One region of the Weissella koreensis KACC 15510 genome, then DNA from elsewhere that is predicted to be linked to it. Evidence: riboswitches for the same ligand, from Rfam matches in the RefSeq annotation. Region 1 holds a riboswitch; the other holds the start of a gene.
What was found. Region 1 has a riboswitch for thiamine pyrophosphate ahead of thiM (hydroxyethylthiazole kinase). Riboswitches for the same ligand answer to the same signal wherever they lie in the genome.
Positions count from the first base shown of each region.

Region 2: another riboswitch for thiamine pyrophosphate. It lies ahead of WKK_RS05575 (ECF transporter S component); the one in region 1 lies ahead of thiM (hydroxyethylthiazole kinase).

Region 1 covers NC_015759.1:462,532-471,769, forward strand. The annotation lists gene WKK_RS02255 (UDP-N-acetylmuramoyl-tripeptide--D-alanyl-D-alanine ligase) at 1-238, shown strand, start outside; gene WKK_RS02260 (bifunctional metallophosphatase/5'-nucleotidase) at 397-1,959, opposite strand; gene WKK_RS02265 (TenA family protein) at 2,226-2,867, opposite strand; gene thiE (thiamine phosphate synthase) at 2,857-3,504, opposite strand; gene thiD (bifunctional hydroxymethylpyrimidine kinase/phosphomethylpyrimidine kinase) at 3,501-4,301, opposite strand; gene thiM (hydroxyethylthiazole kinase) at 4,298-5,077, opposite strand; TPP riboswitch at 5,193-5,287, opposite strand; gene WKK_RS02285 (YhgE/Pip domain-containing protein) at 5,431-8,139, opposite strand; gene WKK_RS02290 (hypothetical protein) at 8,637-9,238, shown strand, end outside.
Region 2 covers NC_015759.1:1,146,572-1,155,809, forward strand. The annotation lists gene mutL (DNA mismatch repair endonuclease MutL) at 1-1,400, shown strand, start outside; gene WKK_RS05550 (YehS family protein) at 1,429-1,923, shown strand; gene WKK_RS05555 (flavodoxin domain-containing protein) at 1,960-2,415, shown strand; gene thrS (threonine--tRNA ligase) at 2,762-4,711, shown strand; gene WKK_RS05565 (energy-coupling factor transporter transmembrane component T family protein) at 4,772-5,446, opposite strand; gene WKK_RS05570 (ABC transporter ATP-binding protein) at 5,449-6,828, opposite strand; gene WKK_RS05575 (ECF transporter S component) at 6,832-7,395, opposite strand; TPP riboswitch at 7,491-7,583, opposite strand; gene WKK_RS05580 (ribose-phosphate diphosphokinase) at 7,713-8,687, shown strand; gene WKK_RS05585 (aldo/keto reductase) at 8,725-9,238, shown strand, end outside.

The sequences.
Region 1 (9,238 bases):
AACAGATGTAATTGATGCTAAACCCGATGCAATCTTCCTCGTCGGGCAATTGATGCAAAACCTAGCAGATAAAATTACAAATCAAGATCCTCAATTAACTGTACACTCTTTCCTAGAACCAGAAATTGATACACTCATCAAAACGTTACAAGCTCAGTTACAAACTAATGATCAAATTTTAATTAAAGCTTCACACGGTCTTCATTTGGAACGAATCGTTCAAGCACTAACAAAGTAATGCTCAATTCAATTAAACGATTAGGTTCTCTTGAACCTAATTGTTTTTTTATACTTTTCAAGCATCACCGCGCTTTAAGTTATATTAAATTAAATCCTCAAGTCATAAACTTTAAAGACGCTCAACATTTTAGAATATTACAAAATGTTCGATATAAGCTAACTTATTTGTTGATAGCCGATAATTTTAAGATTATGCGGTTGATCAAAATTTAAGGGTTGATGTTTTTGAATATAATCAGCAATTAAATCGGCCGTTTCAATCTGTACTTCTCGCACAATTTTACTTGCCTGATACATTTTAAAGTTACCGGTTCCATTAGATCGATAACTATTAACCGCTACTTCATATGATTGATTCAATTTCAGTTGTTTCCCTTGAAACATGACCGTTTTCACCCGTTGATTCATCGGTTTTTGCATATCAATCGTGTAATCAATTCCTGTCCAAAGATCGTAATTATAATGTTGGACTTTAGGAAACAAAAAATGAGGATTGATTGATAAATTATCATTGGCAGTTAGTTTAAAATAGCGAGCACTAACTTCAATGGCATCAATAATTTCTTGTCCCGTTAAGCTTTCCACAACCACTGTATTAGGATAGACATAATTTGTCATAATATCCCGGCGCGTTACATTGTTTTTCAAGCCTCGAACTTCATCATTAAAAATTGTTGTGCTGGCAATTTGCGTCTGACCTGCGTCCATCTGAGCCCGATTAATCAATTCAACAAATGGGTGACTTTGAATTCGAGCTAATTGATGATCAATAATTTCCATCTGATGACCAACTTGACCAATTAATTGATCCATCCACTGATCAACTTTAACTTTTAAAGGAGAAAGGCGCGTAATAATCTCAAAATTTTCGGGAGTAGTTTTAGTAGAAATTAATTTCACCTCACTATTGATCAATTTTTGTTTTTCGTCAAAAGTAAAGTCCATCACACCCACTGCTTCACCACGATATCCTGGTTGCGTCATCACCAAACCATTGAATTTCTCAGCCAACAACCGATGTTGATGTCCTGTTATCAAAGCATCTACACCTTCCAACTGACTTAATTCATATCCTTGATTTTCACCATTAATGCGTCCCAATGGTTGTCCAGTTTTTAAATCACATTCAAACCCACCATGATAAGCCAAAATCAGTAAATCTACTTGAGGTCGCAGAATTTTAATATATTTTTTTGCGATCATGACGGGATCCGCAAAATATAATCCTTTAATATTTTTTTCTGGTTCCCACTTTGGAATAAATTTAGTGGTTAGCCCAATCACGCCAACTTTTAAATCATTTTTTTGGAAAATACGATACGGACGCCCCAAGAAAGGAGTCTGGCTCTTTTGATCCAGAATATTCGCATTTAAGACATTTTGACTTTGAAGAGCTTTTTCTAAATAGATTCGACCATAATTGAATTCATGATTTCCAATAATTCGAACATCATATCCAGCCAAAGCTGCTAAATCATCATAAAGAGGTAGATCCTTTTGATCAATTTTTTCAATATAATTTGTTAATGGTGAACCTTGAATAAAATCGCCATTTTCAATTTTAAGCACTAAATCTTCATCCGTTAATTTGTCAGTTTCAATTTGCATCACACTCACGGCCCGCGCGAGCCCCATCTCAGTATTATTCAAGGGGCGTCTAAAATCATCTGCATTAAAATATCCGTGTACATCTGACGTCGATAAAACTTTGACTTGCATCAAGTTCCTCCTCATTTACTCCTTAAAAATCTACTTTGCATCAATTAATATATCTAAGTTAGTCCTCAGGAACAAGTTTTTTAATTTGCCACCATTCTATGGATAAATTAAATTATGATCCTTATTTCTTAAAAAACTAAATTAAATTTGTTAATGTTTTGGAAAAATTGTTTTTAAATTTCAATCAAAAATAATTACATGATTTAAAAAAGGCTAAGATAAATCATCTTAGCCTTCAAATAAATATGAAAAAAACTTTAACGACGTTAGTTGAACTCAACTTGATCTAAATCCATTGGCACTGCTTGCCAAAATTTAATTTCATCTTGATATGCCAAATGATAAATGGCTTCCCATTCAGCTAATTGAGCGCTCGATATTTGCTGATATTCAGGAACCAATATATTTAATGATTGCCACAGCCAATTCGTAAAGGCCAAATAATCCGAACTGGTATAATAATCAAACCAAGCCTTAAATTTAGGATCGGCTTGATCCGTAAAATCTCGGGCTAACAAATGATATGATTCTGTACATGGCAATAATGCCAAAATTCCTGCAATAGGATCCGATGTTTTGACAGCATGCTCAATATGCTGTAGATATGCAACATTATGCTCTCCCACTGCAATATTAGATAAATCCGGTGATGGCTTTAAAGCCTCATGTGCCTCAGCCTCAAGTCCATTAGCTTGTGGCTTTTTTATTTGTAATTGTATTGGTAATTTTTGAAAAACTGCTTGAAAAAATTCATCAAATTTATCAACATAAAAATGATCTTGGGCAACATAATAATTACGAGCTTCTTGTGGGAGCGATCCATTGACTAATGCTTGAACAAACTGAGTCTTAGCAATTATTTTTCGTTCATCTTTTGATTGTGCTAATAAATATTGATTAAATTCCATGCCAAGCCTCCTTAATTTTTTGAACAGTTTCTATCGGATTATCAGATCGGGTTAGCATTGAGATAACCGCCACTCCATTTAAACCAAGCTCAGCTAAATCAGATAAAACAGATTCGGTAATTCCCCCAATTCCGACAATTGGTAGATGGTTTTGCGGCAAAATTTCGGCTAATTTAGCCAAACCTAAGGCCGGTGCAGCGTCAGTTTTAGACTGTGTAGCAAAAATGGGACCTATTCCCAAATAGTCGGCTCCGCTATCTTGAGCTGCTGCTAATTCGGAGGCATTTGAAACTGAAAGGCCAATCACCATCGGTAAAGCTTGGGGTACTTTTAAAGCAGCTTGAATTTGATCACCTTGACCTACATGTAATCCGTCAGCATGAATTTGTTGCGCCAAATCGACATCATCATTAATGATGAACAAAACTTGCCATTTTTTTGCTAAAAATTGTAATTTTAAGACTAAGTCTAAGCGTTCTTCGCAATTTTGGTAATGGGTTCCCTTATCACGAAACTGATAAGCGGTAATCCCCGACTGCATTAATACTTCAATTTGTACGATAAATTCAGTCAAACTCAATTCTGGATAATCTTGTGGTCCGGCGACTAAATAGCATTGTAATTGTTCTATTTTCATTTCACACCCGTGACCCAATGATTTAAAGGTCCATGTCCATGCCCGACATTAATCGTGGTTTGAATTGCTTGATTCATAAACTCTTTAGCTGCGGGCATAATTGCTGCTAATTCCTCATTTCGAGCTAAACCGGCTACAATCAAGGCTGCCAAAGTATCACCAGTCCCATGTGTTCGGCTAGTATCAATACGTGGTGCTTCATACCAACTAGTTTGTCCATTTTTAAACAACATCAAATCACGCACCACCATTCCTTGACGATGGCCGCCTTTAATTAAGACATTTTCAGCCCCTAGCCTTTGAAGCTCTTGAGCTGCTTCTATCATTTCAAGGTCTCCTTCAATTGAACGCTGCAAAAGCACTTCAGCTTCACCTAAATTCGGAGTAATCACTTCAGCCAAGGGCAATAATTCATTTTTAAATAATTCAATTGCCGCCGGCTCCAATAATTGGGCCCCACCTTTGGCAACCATTACTGGATCGAGCACTAAATGTTTCACTGGAAATTTTTTCAAGCCATCAATCACGGTCTGAACCCAAACCTCATCAAACAAAGCACCCGTTTTAGCCGCCGTGATTTTGAGGTCAGTAAAAATCGATTCAAATTGAGCCATAATCATTTCAGGACGCGTTGGTTCAATCGCTTGAACGCCAAGGGTATTTTGCGCAGTAATACCGGTAATGACTGTCGCAGCATACACTTTTTGGTTATGAAAAGTTTTTAAATCAGCATTAATTCCCGCACCTCCGCTAGAATCGATGCCAGCAATCGTTAAAACTTGTGGTACTTCAATCATTCTTCATTCACCTCACTGATCTGTTCAATTTGTTTTTCTGTAATGGCATAAAGTTGGTCCATCAATGCGGGCATCAACTGCCCTGGCTGGTTATGCACTTTTGCACTTGCTAATTGCCCCGCTGCTCCCATGAGCATTGTGGCCTCCAGCCCTGCCTGAAGGTAATCTTTCGTCACAGCAGCAAAACTACCGATAATCCCGCTCAATAAATCGCCAGATCCGACATTAACTGCTAATAACGGATTATCATTTTTTACCCGCCAACTTCGTTTTCCATCAGTGATCACATCTGTTGCACCGGTCTGCACGATCACCGCTTCTGTTAATTGGGCGGATCTTTTTGGAATACTAGTCTGAACTTCAATCCGTGTATCTGCATCAATTCCTTGACCCTGACTCGACATTCCGGCAAACCAAGCAATTTCTGCGGCATTACCCCGAATCACATCGAATTTAACTTCCTTCATTAAGCGTTTTACAAAATCACTTCGATATGGCATCGCCACAGCTACTGGATCCAAAATGACCGGAATCTCAGCTTGATTGGCTATTTGTCCCATTAAAATTAACTCTGGCAAAGTCGTTTCCTGTAATGTACCAATATTAATAACGACGGCTTGAGAAATTTTAACCATTTCCGGTATTTCTAGTTGCTCTTGCGACATCAATGGCGATGCCCCTAACATGCTAATTCCATCAGCCACATGTTGCTGAGTGACAGTATTAGCATGGTTTAAAATCAAGGGGTGTTTCTTCCGAATGACTTCCAATAACATTTTTGCTCCTCCTTTTCACTTATAAATTACTAATAACTTTTTCCATATAATTAAAAAGCTCAACTAACCTGCCACGTCGTCGTAACAGATTAATTGAGCTCATTTTGATTTATTCCCAGTTAATATGTCACTTCCCTCCGCAAGTTTTAACTTAATCAGGTTCAAAGGGTCCGAATAAACGTCTCAGCAAAAGCTCCCCTAGTGAATAAATATTTAATTATGCCTTAATTTTAGCACTCCATAGTTAACTTGACAATTTTATCGTTCAAAAAAAAACTGAGATAAAATTATCTCAGTCTCTTTTTAAAACGGATCAAAAATCAAAGTTTACACTTTATTATGCCGTTTTATTTTTACTTTTCAACTGCTTGTAAGCTTTGGTTATTATCTAATTGAGATTTACCAGCTTTACCATGCTTTTGCAAGAAGTACATTCCTAACCATGTTAACAGCGTAAATACGACTGCGATGGCAAGTAAGACTCCAACTGAATTCCAGATTTGATCCATTCCTAATCCAGAAGTCATAGCTTGGCGTAATCCAAGAACTGAGTAAGTCATTGGAATGTAAGGATGGATAACATTATAGAAATGATTGGTCATTTCCATTGGGAATGTTCCACCTGAACCACCAAGTTGCAACATCAATAGCAACATTGCAACGAAACGTCCTGGATTATCAAAGACCATTGATAGGAACATAACGATCGCCATCGATGCCAATGAGAAGATAATCGTCATTACGAATAATTCTGCAGGATGTTCAGCATGCAAACCAGCCAACATCATCAAAACTGGTTCAATGACAGCCATTGCTATTGCTACAATCGCTGCAACAATAGCTTTACTGAAGAACCAAGCCGTAGCTGATTGTCCAGTAGTTGAAATCTTTCGGATTGGGAAAGCAAAGTTAAAGACAATTGCTCCGACATACAAAGCAAGTGACAAAACATATGGTGCCAAGGCATATCCATAGTTTGGTACAGAACTATACTTTGAATGAGATAACTTAGCTGGGGTTACGAATTGCTTGATATTTTTATCAGTAATCTTAATCCCACCAATTTTATCAGATCCAGACTTAAGTCCAGATGCTAAGGTACCGTTTCCGTCCTTCAATTGATTTGCTCCATCAATTAAGGCACCTGAGTTATCAACTAGTTGACTTGTTCCAAGTGCTAATTGATCAACTCCTGAACTCAACGTTGGAATTTGAGCTTGTAATTGGCTTAATCCACCATACAAGATATTTGATCCATCAGCTAATTGACTTACACCTGAAGTCAATGCTGGTACTTGTGAGTTCAATTGACTTGTTCCAGTTGCCAATTGTTGTGATCCGGCAGCCAATTGACTTACACCTGAAGTCAAAGCTGGTACTTGTGATTTCAATTGGCTCGTTCCAGCAGCTAATTGTTGAGAACCTGAAGTCAATTCTCCATTGTTAGCAGTCAATTGTGCTGAACCGTTGGTTGCATCTGAAACACCACCAGTATATTGTTGCAAACCAGCTTGCAAGGTAGCAGAACCAGCAGCCGTTTGCTTCAAACCAGCGTTTAATTGATCCATCCCTGCTACTAATCCCTTTTGTTCAAGAGGAGCATTGAAGCTCTGGCTCAAAGTTTGAACCTTAGTCAACAAAGTTTGCGTAGCAGTCAAATCAGCTTGCATTCTTTTTATGTCATCAGAACTGATCTTTGAGTTAAGTTGAGTCTCAACTCCAGTTTTCATGTTATTTCCAACGACTGTTCCATAATCTTTATATGATTGAGCAGCAACTTTTTTAACAGTTACTTTTTGCTCATCAGTCAAAGGCGTTCCCGCCTTTTCCATAGCTGCAACCATTTCATCAACATATGCATCAGGCTTTGCACCAGCTACTGAAATTTTAACTAATCCATTTAGCGTAGTATCAAGATTAGCCAATAGTGGAGTCAATGCATTCAACTTATCTTGCATATACTTAGTTTCACTTGATGATTGGTTATAGTCAACCGCATTTAATTCGCTTTGAATTTTTTTCAAACCGTCATCAAGTTGTTGACTTCCAGCTTGTAATTGAGTTGAACCTTCGCTCAATTGCTTTGCTCCAGAATTCAAAGTCGTGCTGTTAGCATTCAACTTATTGAGGCCACCATTTAAAGTAGAAACACCCTTTGTGTAGCCATCCAAACCTGAATTTAATTGACTAGCACCACCAGCTAATTGATTTGCTCCACTAGCCAGGGTTCCAGTCTTTCCATTCAAGGTTTGTAATCCACTATTCAATTGGTTAGCACCAACAGATAGTTGACTAGCACCACTAGATAGGGCTCCAGTCTTACTATTCAAGGTTTGTAGTCCATTGTTCAAAGTGCTTGACCCACCAGCTAATTGGTTAACACCACTTGCTAATGGAGAAACTCCCATCTTCAAGGTCATAACCCCATCATTAACTTGGGATACTCCGCCAGTATAGACATTCAACCCATCAGAAAGAGCAATTGAACCGTCATTTAACTTTTGAGCTCCAGTAGCAGCCGTCTTGAAGCCTTTTCCAGCTACAGTAACTTGATCAAAGACAACCTTAGTATAGGCCGTTGTGACCGCTTCTTTAACTTGACTGTTCAATGACTCAGCAGCAGTATCACTAACAACTGTAGCGATATAATTCAAAGAATCATTAGTCTTGTATTTGATCTCCATCTTTTTAGGATGAGCATCCAAAACTGTAGCAGCGTTAGCAGAGAAATTCTTTGGTAGAGTCACAACCGTATAATACTTATGATCCTTAATACCTTGTTCTGCTTGCTTCTTAGAAACAAAATGCCAATCCAATTGAGTATTATGCTTCAATTGCTTGACCATATCGGCCCCAGCATGCATCTTTTGACCTTCATAAGTCACTTGTTTATCTTCATTTACCACTGCGATTGGTAAGTTTCCCGTACTTCCATACGGATCCCAAACTGAACGCAAGAAGAACACACTGTATAAAAACGGAATAAACATAATTGCAAACAGTGAAATTCTAATTAATCGGTTTGAGAAGATAAATTTAAATTCATTTTTAATCATCTTCATGATTTATTACACAATCCTTTCCTACACTAAAAATTGATGTTATTTTTCATCATAATCACCAGCTTATTCCATTTTATTACAAATATCAAGTAATAATTATTTGTCTATTATCGCCTCAATTGGCATGACCTATATTGAGGTATACCAACCTTTTAAGGATTAAATTGAAACGTTTTATTCGTCGAAATATTTCTTAAAAATACATTTCGATAATAGCATCGTTTTGGTGCAAAAAACGGTGTACTTTTTATGTATTAGCTTAAATGAATGATAAAAAATAACAATAGTTATAATTATAACGCCAAATACCTGAACTTCCTACTAAAAATAAACCTTTTTTTATATATAAATAAGAAGAATATTAATTCTCGTCGATCACAAAACATTAAATAATTATATATTTTTATGAAAAAGATGATCGCAATGCAGCGAGTACGCTATAATGAAAGTCAGGATTTTAATATTTAATTTAGATTTAAGGTAGCAGGTGATTTGACATGACGGATGAACAATTCCAACAATTAAAAAGGTATAAAGAACTTCTAGATGTTGGGGTCCTTGCCCCTAATGAATACAAACGACTCAAGGATCGCTTTTTGCAAGTGGAAATGATTGCCCTCGATGTAGAGCAATCCCAAAAGCCTCAACCCATTACAGAAACTCGAAATAAATCGCAAGCCCGCCAAAAAAGATCATGGAAATGGTTAAAGCCCATACTTTATGTTCTCCTCCTCCTGATCATATTGTCGGGTGGTTATGCTTATTTACAATGGCATCATCAAAATAGTCAAAAAATTATTCAAAAAAATGAGCAGAATGCAATTGTTCAGTCTGACCTTTCATCAACAAAACAACAGACTAAGCAAAGTTCAAGTTCTTCTGAAAAAAATACGAGAACTAATAGTGAAAGTTCCGAAAAGGCAGCCAATTCTACTAATCTAACATCTACTGTAGATGCTTCAAGTGTCCCAGTTGATGATACTGATACGGCTAGCACTAGTACCGCAGTAGATGCTTCAAGCGCCGAAAGTGCCCTAACTCAAAATGATTCCACCGGCGTGGCTTGGACTTACCAAAACGCTACTGCTAACGGTTTTGT
Region 2 (9,238 bases), 680 kb from region 1:
TCAGTTCTGTGTATGGGTTAAGTGTGGCTCGTGATATGGTTACCATTGATGATCATGATGCTGACTTTAAAGTACAAGGCTGGATTTCTAAACCGGAATTAACTCGTTCAAATCGATCTTATATTAGTTTGTTAATTAATGGTCGCTATGTGCATAATTTTAATTTAGCGAAAGCTTTAATTAAAGGTTATGGAACTCGCTTAATGGTGGGCCGTTTTCCAATGGCGGTGTTGAAAATTGAATTAGATCCAAGCCTAGTGGACGTTAACGTGCATCCGCAAAAATTTGAGGTTCGAATTAGTAAAGAAGATAAATTATTAGCGCTGATAGAAAAAATGGTCGCTGAGGCTTTTGATAATGTTAATTTAATTCCCAATGCAACTGAAAATTTAATTGAATCCTCAGTTAAGAAGAATTATGATGGGCAACCTGAAAAAAGCTTTATTCAACAATTAAATACTGTCTCTAAGAATAAGCAAGTTCAAAATCAAAATCAACGGGTGAATTTAAGCGTAGATGGATTATTGGATTCCCAAAAAGCTAATGGATTATCAGAAAATCAAGACATTCAGTCATTCCATGAAGAGAGACAGATTACCCCGATTGTGGTAGAACATCTGGGCGACTTAAACGAAGCAACGGTTGAAGCGTTTGAACAAAAGTATCAGCAAGAATCGAAAGCAAATCCATTTGGACTTGATAGCTCGACTGTAATTGCAGGAGAACAGACACAACTTACTTTAGACCATGAAACAGAATCAACGTCAGAATTGGCCGGATTTCCAAAATTAGAATATCTAAGCCAATTACATGGTACCTTTTTATTTGCTCAAGGTTCAGATGGATTATATTTAATTGATCAGCATGCTGCTCAAGAACGGGTTAAATATGAATACTATCAAGCAACGCTAGCGAAACATGATTTAGAACAGCAAAAGATGCTAGTTCCATTGGTTTTTGAGTTTACAACGGTCGAAATGTTGGAGCTAGAGAGTCAGGCTGAGACGTTAAGGGAGCTAGGGCTGCATTTGGAAAATTTTGGTCCCAATACGCTTATTTTACGTGAGCATCCGGGCTGGTTCCCGGCGGGGCAAGAAGCTGATACGGTGCATGAAATGGTCGATTGGTTATTGCGTGAGGGAGGATTAACCTTACAACAATTCCGTGAAAAGACAGCCATTATGATGGCGTGCAAACGTTCAATTAAGGCGAATTGGAAGTTGAATGCTATTGAAGCACAAAATTTAATTGATCAGTTAGCTCAAACTAAAAACCCTTATAATTGTCCGCATGGTCGACCAGTGGTGATTAATTTTAAGGAAACTGATTTGGAAAAAATGTTTAAACGGATTCAAGATAGCCATGAAAATTGGGTTGAATATGATAACCACCCATTCTAAATAGGAAAAAAACAAAGGACACATAAAAATGAATAATAATGACATTGTAATTCGATTACGATACGCCTTGGCGATTTCAAATGCAGATATGCTTAAAATTTTTAAATTAGGTGGTCTAGAACTTACCAATGAAAAACTAGTAAAGATTCTAAAACGTCAAGATAAAGAAACACCAAGAGATCAAAATTTAACGATGGAAGAACTTGAACGGTTTATGAATGGTTTAATTATTTCTCAACGTGGAATTAAAAAAGACGCTAATGGACAAACTTCAGAACCAACCTTTGATATGAAAAAAGAGGACGATATTAATAACGTAGTGCTAAAGAAATTGAAAATAGCAATGCAATATACCAGTGAAGATTATCAAAGTTTTTTTAAGTCAGCAGGAATAGAAGTTTCAAATGCTGAATTGAGTGCGGTATTACGGCGCCCTGATCATCGAAATTATCGTCCAGCGGGAAATCGATATTTAAGAAACATTCTGAAAGGAATGGCCTTAGAATATCGAAAGGAACAATAATAGCTGAATAGGAATAATATGTGGGAGGATGATCAAATGCGAGCGCGAGTTTTGTATGCAACTTTAACTGGTAATAATGAAGATGTTGCAGATGTGATTATTGCTGAGTTTGAACGACTAGGAGTGCAAACCATTAAGGAAGATATTTCTGATGTTGAGGCTTTGGATTTAAATCCCACGACACAAGATATTTTGGTTACAGTGGTTTATACCTTTGATTTGGGAACTTTAGCTGATGAAGCAATTGATTTTTATGAAGATTTACCAGATGTTGATTTGGAAGGCGTTATTTATGGAGTAGCTGGTTCAGGAGATGTTTACTATGGTAAAGATTACGGAACAGCGGTTGACATATTAGAGAAACAATTTTCAAAGACTGCGGGGATTCATGGTGCTTCTGGAGTAAAAGTTAATTTGCGGCCAGATGCCAAAGCTACGGATGAATTACAAAAATTTACGCAAGCCTTGGTACAAAAAGCTAGTAATAATTGAGATTAATTAATGAGGGGCTTGTCACCCTTTGGAAAAGTGCTTATAATAAGAGTCATAATTAAAACGTTGAGAAAGACATGTTAATTTAACTAAAATATTTAAAAGCGAGACTGGGACGGTGTAAGCCAGTTAATATGGGTTAATTTGATACTACTTTTGGAGTGAATTAGAAAACTAATTCCGTTTCCCCGCGTTAAGGGATTTGAGTTGTATATTTTATTTTTAAATATGCATAAACTTCGGGTGGTACCACGTGTTAACGTCCCGTTCTAATGTCAAGATGATGTTGGAACGGGACTTTTTTTAATGTTAATTAAAAAACATTTCATAAATAAGGAGTAAAGTAATGGCAGATATTGAGATTAAGTTCCCTGACGGAGCGGTTAAAAATTTTGCAAGTGGTGTTACACCGCTTGAAATTGCAAATGGTATTTCAAAGTCATTGGCAAAAAAAGCTGTATCTGGTCGTTTAAATGGTGAATATGTTGGAATGCATGACCAAATGATGGTTGGTGGTGATTTTGAATTGATTACTAAAGATTCAGAAGAGGCATTGCGCTTACTACGTCACTCAGCGTCACATTTGATGGCTCAAGCTTTAAAACGTTTGCATCCTGATATGAATTTTGGAGTTGGTCCAGCAATTGATAATGGTTTCTATTATGATACTGATAATGCAGAAGGCCAAGTTTCAGTTGAAGAATTCCCAGCAATTGAAAAAATTATGCATAAAATTGTGGAAGAAAACTTACCTATTGTTTCACGCGTGATTTCACGTGAGGAAGCATTAGATATGTTTAAAGACGATCCATACAAAGTTGAATTGATTAATGACTTGCCAATTGATGAAAAAATTTCAATTGCTGTACAAGGTGATCACGTTGAATTGGATAAGGGTGGTCTTGTTCCATCAACTGGTTGGATTAAAAACTTTAAGTTAACTTCTGTAGCAGGAGCATACTGGCGTGGAAAATCTTCAAATCCAATGTTACAACGGATTTATGGAACTGCTTTTTGGAATGCTGATGATTTACAAGCTGAATTAAAGCGTCGTGATGAAGCTAAAGAACGCGATCACCGTCGTATTGGAGCTCAACAAGATCTATTCTTTACTTCACAAGAAGTTGGATCAGGACTACCTGTTTGGATGCCAAATGGAGCGGCCATTCGTCGGACTTTGGAACGTTACATTGTTGATCGCGAATTAGAAGCTGGGTATGAACATGTTTATACTCCAATCCTTTCTAATTTAGATTTGTATAAGACTTCAGGGCACTGGGATCATTATCATGATGATATGTTTCCACCAATGGATATGGGAGATGGTGAATTCCTAGAACTACGGCCAATGAACTGTCCTTCACACATTCAAGTGTATAATCATCATCCACGTTCATATAAAGAATTGCCTTTGCGGATTGCAGAATTGGGGATGATGCATCGTTATGAAAAGTCTGGGGCTTTGACTGGTCTATCACGTGTCCGCGAAATGACATTGAATGATGGACACACATTTGTGACTTTGGATCAAATTGAAGATGAATTTAAAAACATCTTGAACTTGATGATTGATGTCTACCATGACTTTAACATTAGTGATTACCGCTTCCGTCTTTCTTATCGTGATCCTAAAAATACAGAAAAGTATTTTGACGATGATGAAATGTGGGCCAATTCACAACGGATGTTGAAGGCTGCTATGGATGATTTGGGACTAGATTACTTTGAAGCCGAAGGTGAAGCTGCCTTCTATGGTCCAAAGTTGGATGTTCAAATTAAGACTGCCTTGGGTGGCGAAGAAACACTTTCAACGATTCAATTAGATTTCTTGTTGCCTGAGAAGTTCGATTTAGGTTATGTAGGTTCTGATGGAGAACAACATCGCCCAGTGATGATTCACCGTGGTGTTATTTCAACGATGGAACGCTTTACAGCTTACCTCATTGAAATGTACAAGGGTGCTTTCCCAACTTGGTTGGCACCTCATCAAGTACGTGTAATCCCAGTTAATCGTGGAGCTCACAGTGAATATGCAGAAAAGATTGTGGAGCAATTGAAGCACCAAGGAATTCGTGCCGAATATGAAGACCGCAATGAAAAGTTAGGTTATTTGATTCGTGATGCGCAATCATTGAAGATTCCATATACTTTGGTAATTGGGGATGATGAGAAGAATAATGAAAGTGTTACAATTCGTCGTTTCGGTTCACGTGATACTGAGACGATGCCATTGGCTGAGTTTGAAAAAACTTTGTTAGCTGACATTGCTAATTATTCACGTACTGATCAAAAGTAAATATAAAATATTTTAAATGAAAAGAGGTTAGAACTTAATTGTTCCAACCTCTTTTTTAATTTAATTTTTGCAAAACCATAAAATGCCATTGAATAGAACTAAAATCAAAATTAAGATGATTATTTGTACAATGGGCCAAGGCATTGGCAGTGCTTCAGTCCGTGATTGGCCCTCGGAAAAACCGTGAGAATGCATTGCATTGGTTAAATCGGTGGCCCAATAATTGGCGCTTAAGATAGTTTTAAAATATAGTTGAGGGCTCCAAAGATGGTATTTTATACCTCGTAGTTTAGCTGCATACTGAATGGTTTTGATTTGCTGTTTTACTTGGTCGAGTAAATTTAATGCTGCTAAAATACCATAAACAAAGGTGTTTGATAGCTTAAAGCGGGCATGTAAATTTATTAAGAGATCTCGGGGAGTAGATGTTAGTGTAACTAGTCCACCTAGAATTAAATAAGCATAAAGTCGAGACGTATAAAGTCGAGCATTGGTGAGATGATCGCCAGTTCCAAAAAACCAAAATGAGGTCCAGGTTCCAAATGCTAATGGAATTGAAATGAGTAAGAGTAAACCTATTTTTCGATAATTGATTTGATTTAAAAATAAATAAAATAGTCCAATTAAAACCAAAAAAAGATTTCCTGGGATGCTGCGCACAAAGGAAATTTCAATGGAAGCTAATAAAACGGTTGATAGCAACAACGCCGGTTCAAATTTAAAATGGCCTGCCATAATTATAATCCTCTCTCGGCTGGGTTAATTAAAGTTTGTTGTGTTAAATTGCGTTCATAATCAATAAATGTTTCTAAACCATGGCGCTGATGTGAAATCATCAAGATACTAGTTTGGGTGCTTTTGATATATTTTTGCATAATGTTCATAACTATTTTAATTGATTGTAAATCTAATCCAGCTAAGGGTTCATCTAATAAAAGAACTGGCAATCCTAAGATTAGGAGGGCTAAAGTTTGAACTTTTTTTTGCTGTCCGCCAGATAGCTGGTAGACACTATGGTTTAAAACTTCGGTCAATTGTAACTGTTCGATGCAAGAATTGATCAAAGTGGGGGTCCAGTATTCAGCTTGTTGACTGATTTTTAAACTGATTGAAAATTCTTCAGCCGGAGTCATAGTTATAAATTGATTGCTGGCAGTTTGAAAGCCATAGCCGACAAAGGATGACCAATCTTTTAGATGGGATTGGCCATCCCATGTTAAGGTTCCATTTAACGGGCGTTGACGGCTAATTGTTTGTAACAAAGTGGATTTACCCGATCCATTTTGACCTGAAAGGAGGCCAATGGAGGCCGCTGGCAGAGTGAAACTATTTGGCTTCAATAATGTTTTTTTAGCTTGCGTAATAGATAAATCCGTCCAAGATAAGGACCCATTAATTAAATTAGTCCGCTTTTTGAAAATGACTGGAGGGGCTGTCATAAGTTGATTTGATTTACTTATAATTAATTCACCAGCGGAAGTCAGTTGGTAATGATGATCAATGATCTGCTGATAATTGTTTAGATCATGATCGGTAATTATAATTGTTTTATCTTGCTCTAATTGAATTTGTTTTAAGGTTTTCAATAAAGATAAGCGGGCATCAGGATCGACATTAGCAAATGGCTCGTCTAATACAATGATATTTGTGTCCATGGCTAAAATGATTGCTAGGGCCGCTTTTTGTTGTTCACCTCCAGATAAATGAAGTAAAGGGCGATCCGCTATATCCGTTAAATTTAGGGCTGTTAAAACTTTCTCGATTCGTGGTTCAATTTGTGCTTGTGGTGTTTGTAAATTCTCTAATGCAAATTGTAATTCTTCTTGAGCAGTCTGCATTGTAAACTGGCGGGATGGGTTTTGAAATAGGAGCGCGACATGTTTAGCACGCTCAAAGGGGACTACTGTATGGATCGGATATTGATCAATGGTAATCGTTCCGCTTTGTGGACGCTCAAGCCCAGCCATTAAACGTAACAGAGTGGATTTGCCAACTCCACTGGGCCCGCTTAATAAATTAAAACTATGGGGGTCTAAACTCCAATTTACTTGATTCAAAACAGGCTTTGCATCATTTGGATAGGTAAAGGTTAAGTCATTAATTTTTAAAAGTGTCATAATTTATTTACGAATCGCTCCAGTCTTAGTAACCATTTTTTCAATTAAATTAACTAAAATTCCAGCAAAGAACCCAGTTGAGATGAAACGAATTATGAATAGAAGAGCTAGCATGGGTAGATGGTAAGCTAAATAACCTGATTGAAAAAGGTCCCAAATAAAAGTTAAAATTGTCATCATGAGAGCTGAGATAAAAAGATTGGTTTTAGGACGTGGCCGATACTTAGTACTAGCAAAGCCAATTTCAGCTCCTAGACCTTGAATTAATCCGGAGACCAGGTTCATAGCGCCCCACTGTGAAAAAAGGAACATTTCAATAGTTGCAGCCAAAAATTCACCTAAAGTGGCAGAACCAGGTTTTGGAATTAATCGTCCGGCTAAAGGACCGGCCATGAGCCACACGCCTAAAGTAGCGTCATTGGCAAACGGCTTTAGCGGCGTGGCAGCGATGAAAGTATAAGAGAAACCCCAAATTTGATAAATTACACCAAAGAAAAGGGCGATTAAAGCTAAAAAGATAACATCTTTTAGTTGCCAGTGTGATGAGTTGTCAGGAATTGTTTGCATGATAATGCCTCCGGGGAATTTATTATGATATGTCAAACAAAAAACCGTTCTTTTTGCACGTTGAAAGCAAATAAGAACGGTCGTTTACAATTTCTCGGGTAAATAACCAAGCTTCCTTCGTCGGTGCTAACCGTAGCAGGTTCAATGGGTTACTTCTCAGCTCAAATGGAGCGCCCCAGCTTGTTTGATATGTCAAAATTAGTTTAAGGCTTTTTTCTTAAAAAAGCAATTAAAAGTAAATAGTTTCACTTAACCTACTGCGTTAATGATGTTTTTTTGGTAAAATATAAAGTAATAGAAAACGGAGGAATAAGCGGGTGGAGCATGAATTAAAGTTGATTGGTTTGAGCACTAATCATGAATTAGCGCAAAAGATTGCCGATGAAATGGGTGCAGATTTGATGCCGATGACTATCAACCAATTTGCTGATGGTGAGATTTATGAACGAATTTTAGAAAGCGTTCGTGGAGCTGATGTTTATATTCTGGCCCCCATTTCTGGAGAAGTAAATGATAGTTTCATGGAAATTATGATTGTAGTAGATGCTTTGCGGCGGGCTTCCGCACATGGTATTAATGTTGTTATGCCGTATTTTGGATATGTACGACAAGATCGTAAAACTAAGTCACGTGAACCGATCACGGCTAAAATGGTTTCATCATTACTTGAAATGAATGGCGTGCAACGAATTTTAGCAATTGATCTACATGCTGATCAGGTTCAAGGATTTTTCGATATTCCAGTTGATCAGTTGTTGGCAGCTCCATTGTTATCGGATTACTTTTTGGAACGTAATTTTACAGGCGAAGATACCGTGGTATTTGCACCAGATCATAACGGAGCCGGACGAGCTCGTCAATTTGCGTCTATTTTGGAAGCAAATTGGGGTGTAATTAATGATCGTGCAGTACAAGAAGATATTAAGAGTCCCAACGGGATAGTAGGAGAAGTTGCGGGAAAAAGAGTCATTGTCATTGATGACATTATCGATACTGGCCGGCGGATGGTTACTTCGGCCAAAGCAGTGAAGTATGCCGGAGCGATTGATGTATCAGTTGTTGCGACTCATGGCGTCTTGTCTGATGGTGCCGCTGAGCGGTTAAAGAACTGTGATGAAATTTCTCAAGTTGTGATTACCGATACCGTTGAGGTCCCGGCAGAAAAACAATTTGATAAGTTAAAGATTATCACCGTGGCCCCATTAATTGCGGATGCAATTAATCGCGTTCGACAAGATAAAGACTTATCTGGTTTGTTACGATCACGGATTAAGCCAGATATAAAAATTTAAGTAGCTTAGTTTTTTTGAATGAGGAGGAATTGGAATTATGGTATTTTCAGCAGCAGAAGATCGTTATGAAAAAGTTCCCGCACGGCGGGTTTCAGATTCAGGACTAATCTTACCAGCACTTTCGTTTGGACTTTGGCGCAACCTTGGTGATCAAAAGCCATTGGCTAATTCAAGAGAAGTGATTTTAAAAGCCTTTGATAATGGAATTTATTCATTTGATAATGCCTCAAATTATGGTCCTTCAAATGGTAGTGCCGAAGAAACGTTTGGTGCAGTTTTCAATTCTGACTTAAAAGCATATCGTGATGAATTAGTGATTACCACCAAAGCAGGTTATCATATGTGGCCAGGACCTTTGGGCGAGTTTTCAGGACGTAAAACTTTGCGGGCAGCATTGGACTTGTCCTTGCAACGAATGCATTTAGACTATGTAGATATTTTTTATGCTCATCGTTGGGATCCAAATACTAATCTAGAAGAAACCGCTGTTGCTTTAGATTCATTAGTACGTCAAGGTAAGGCTTTGTATGTTGGTGTTTCAAACTATACAG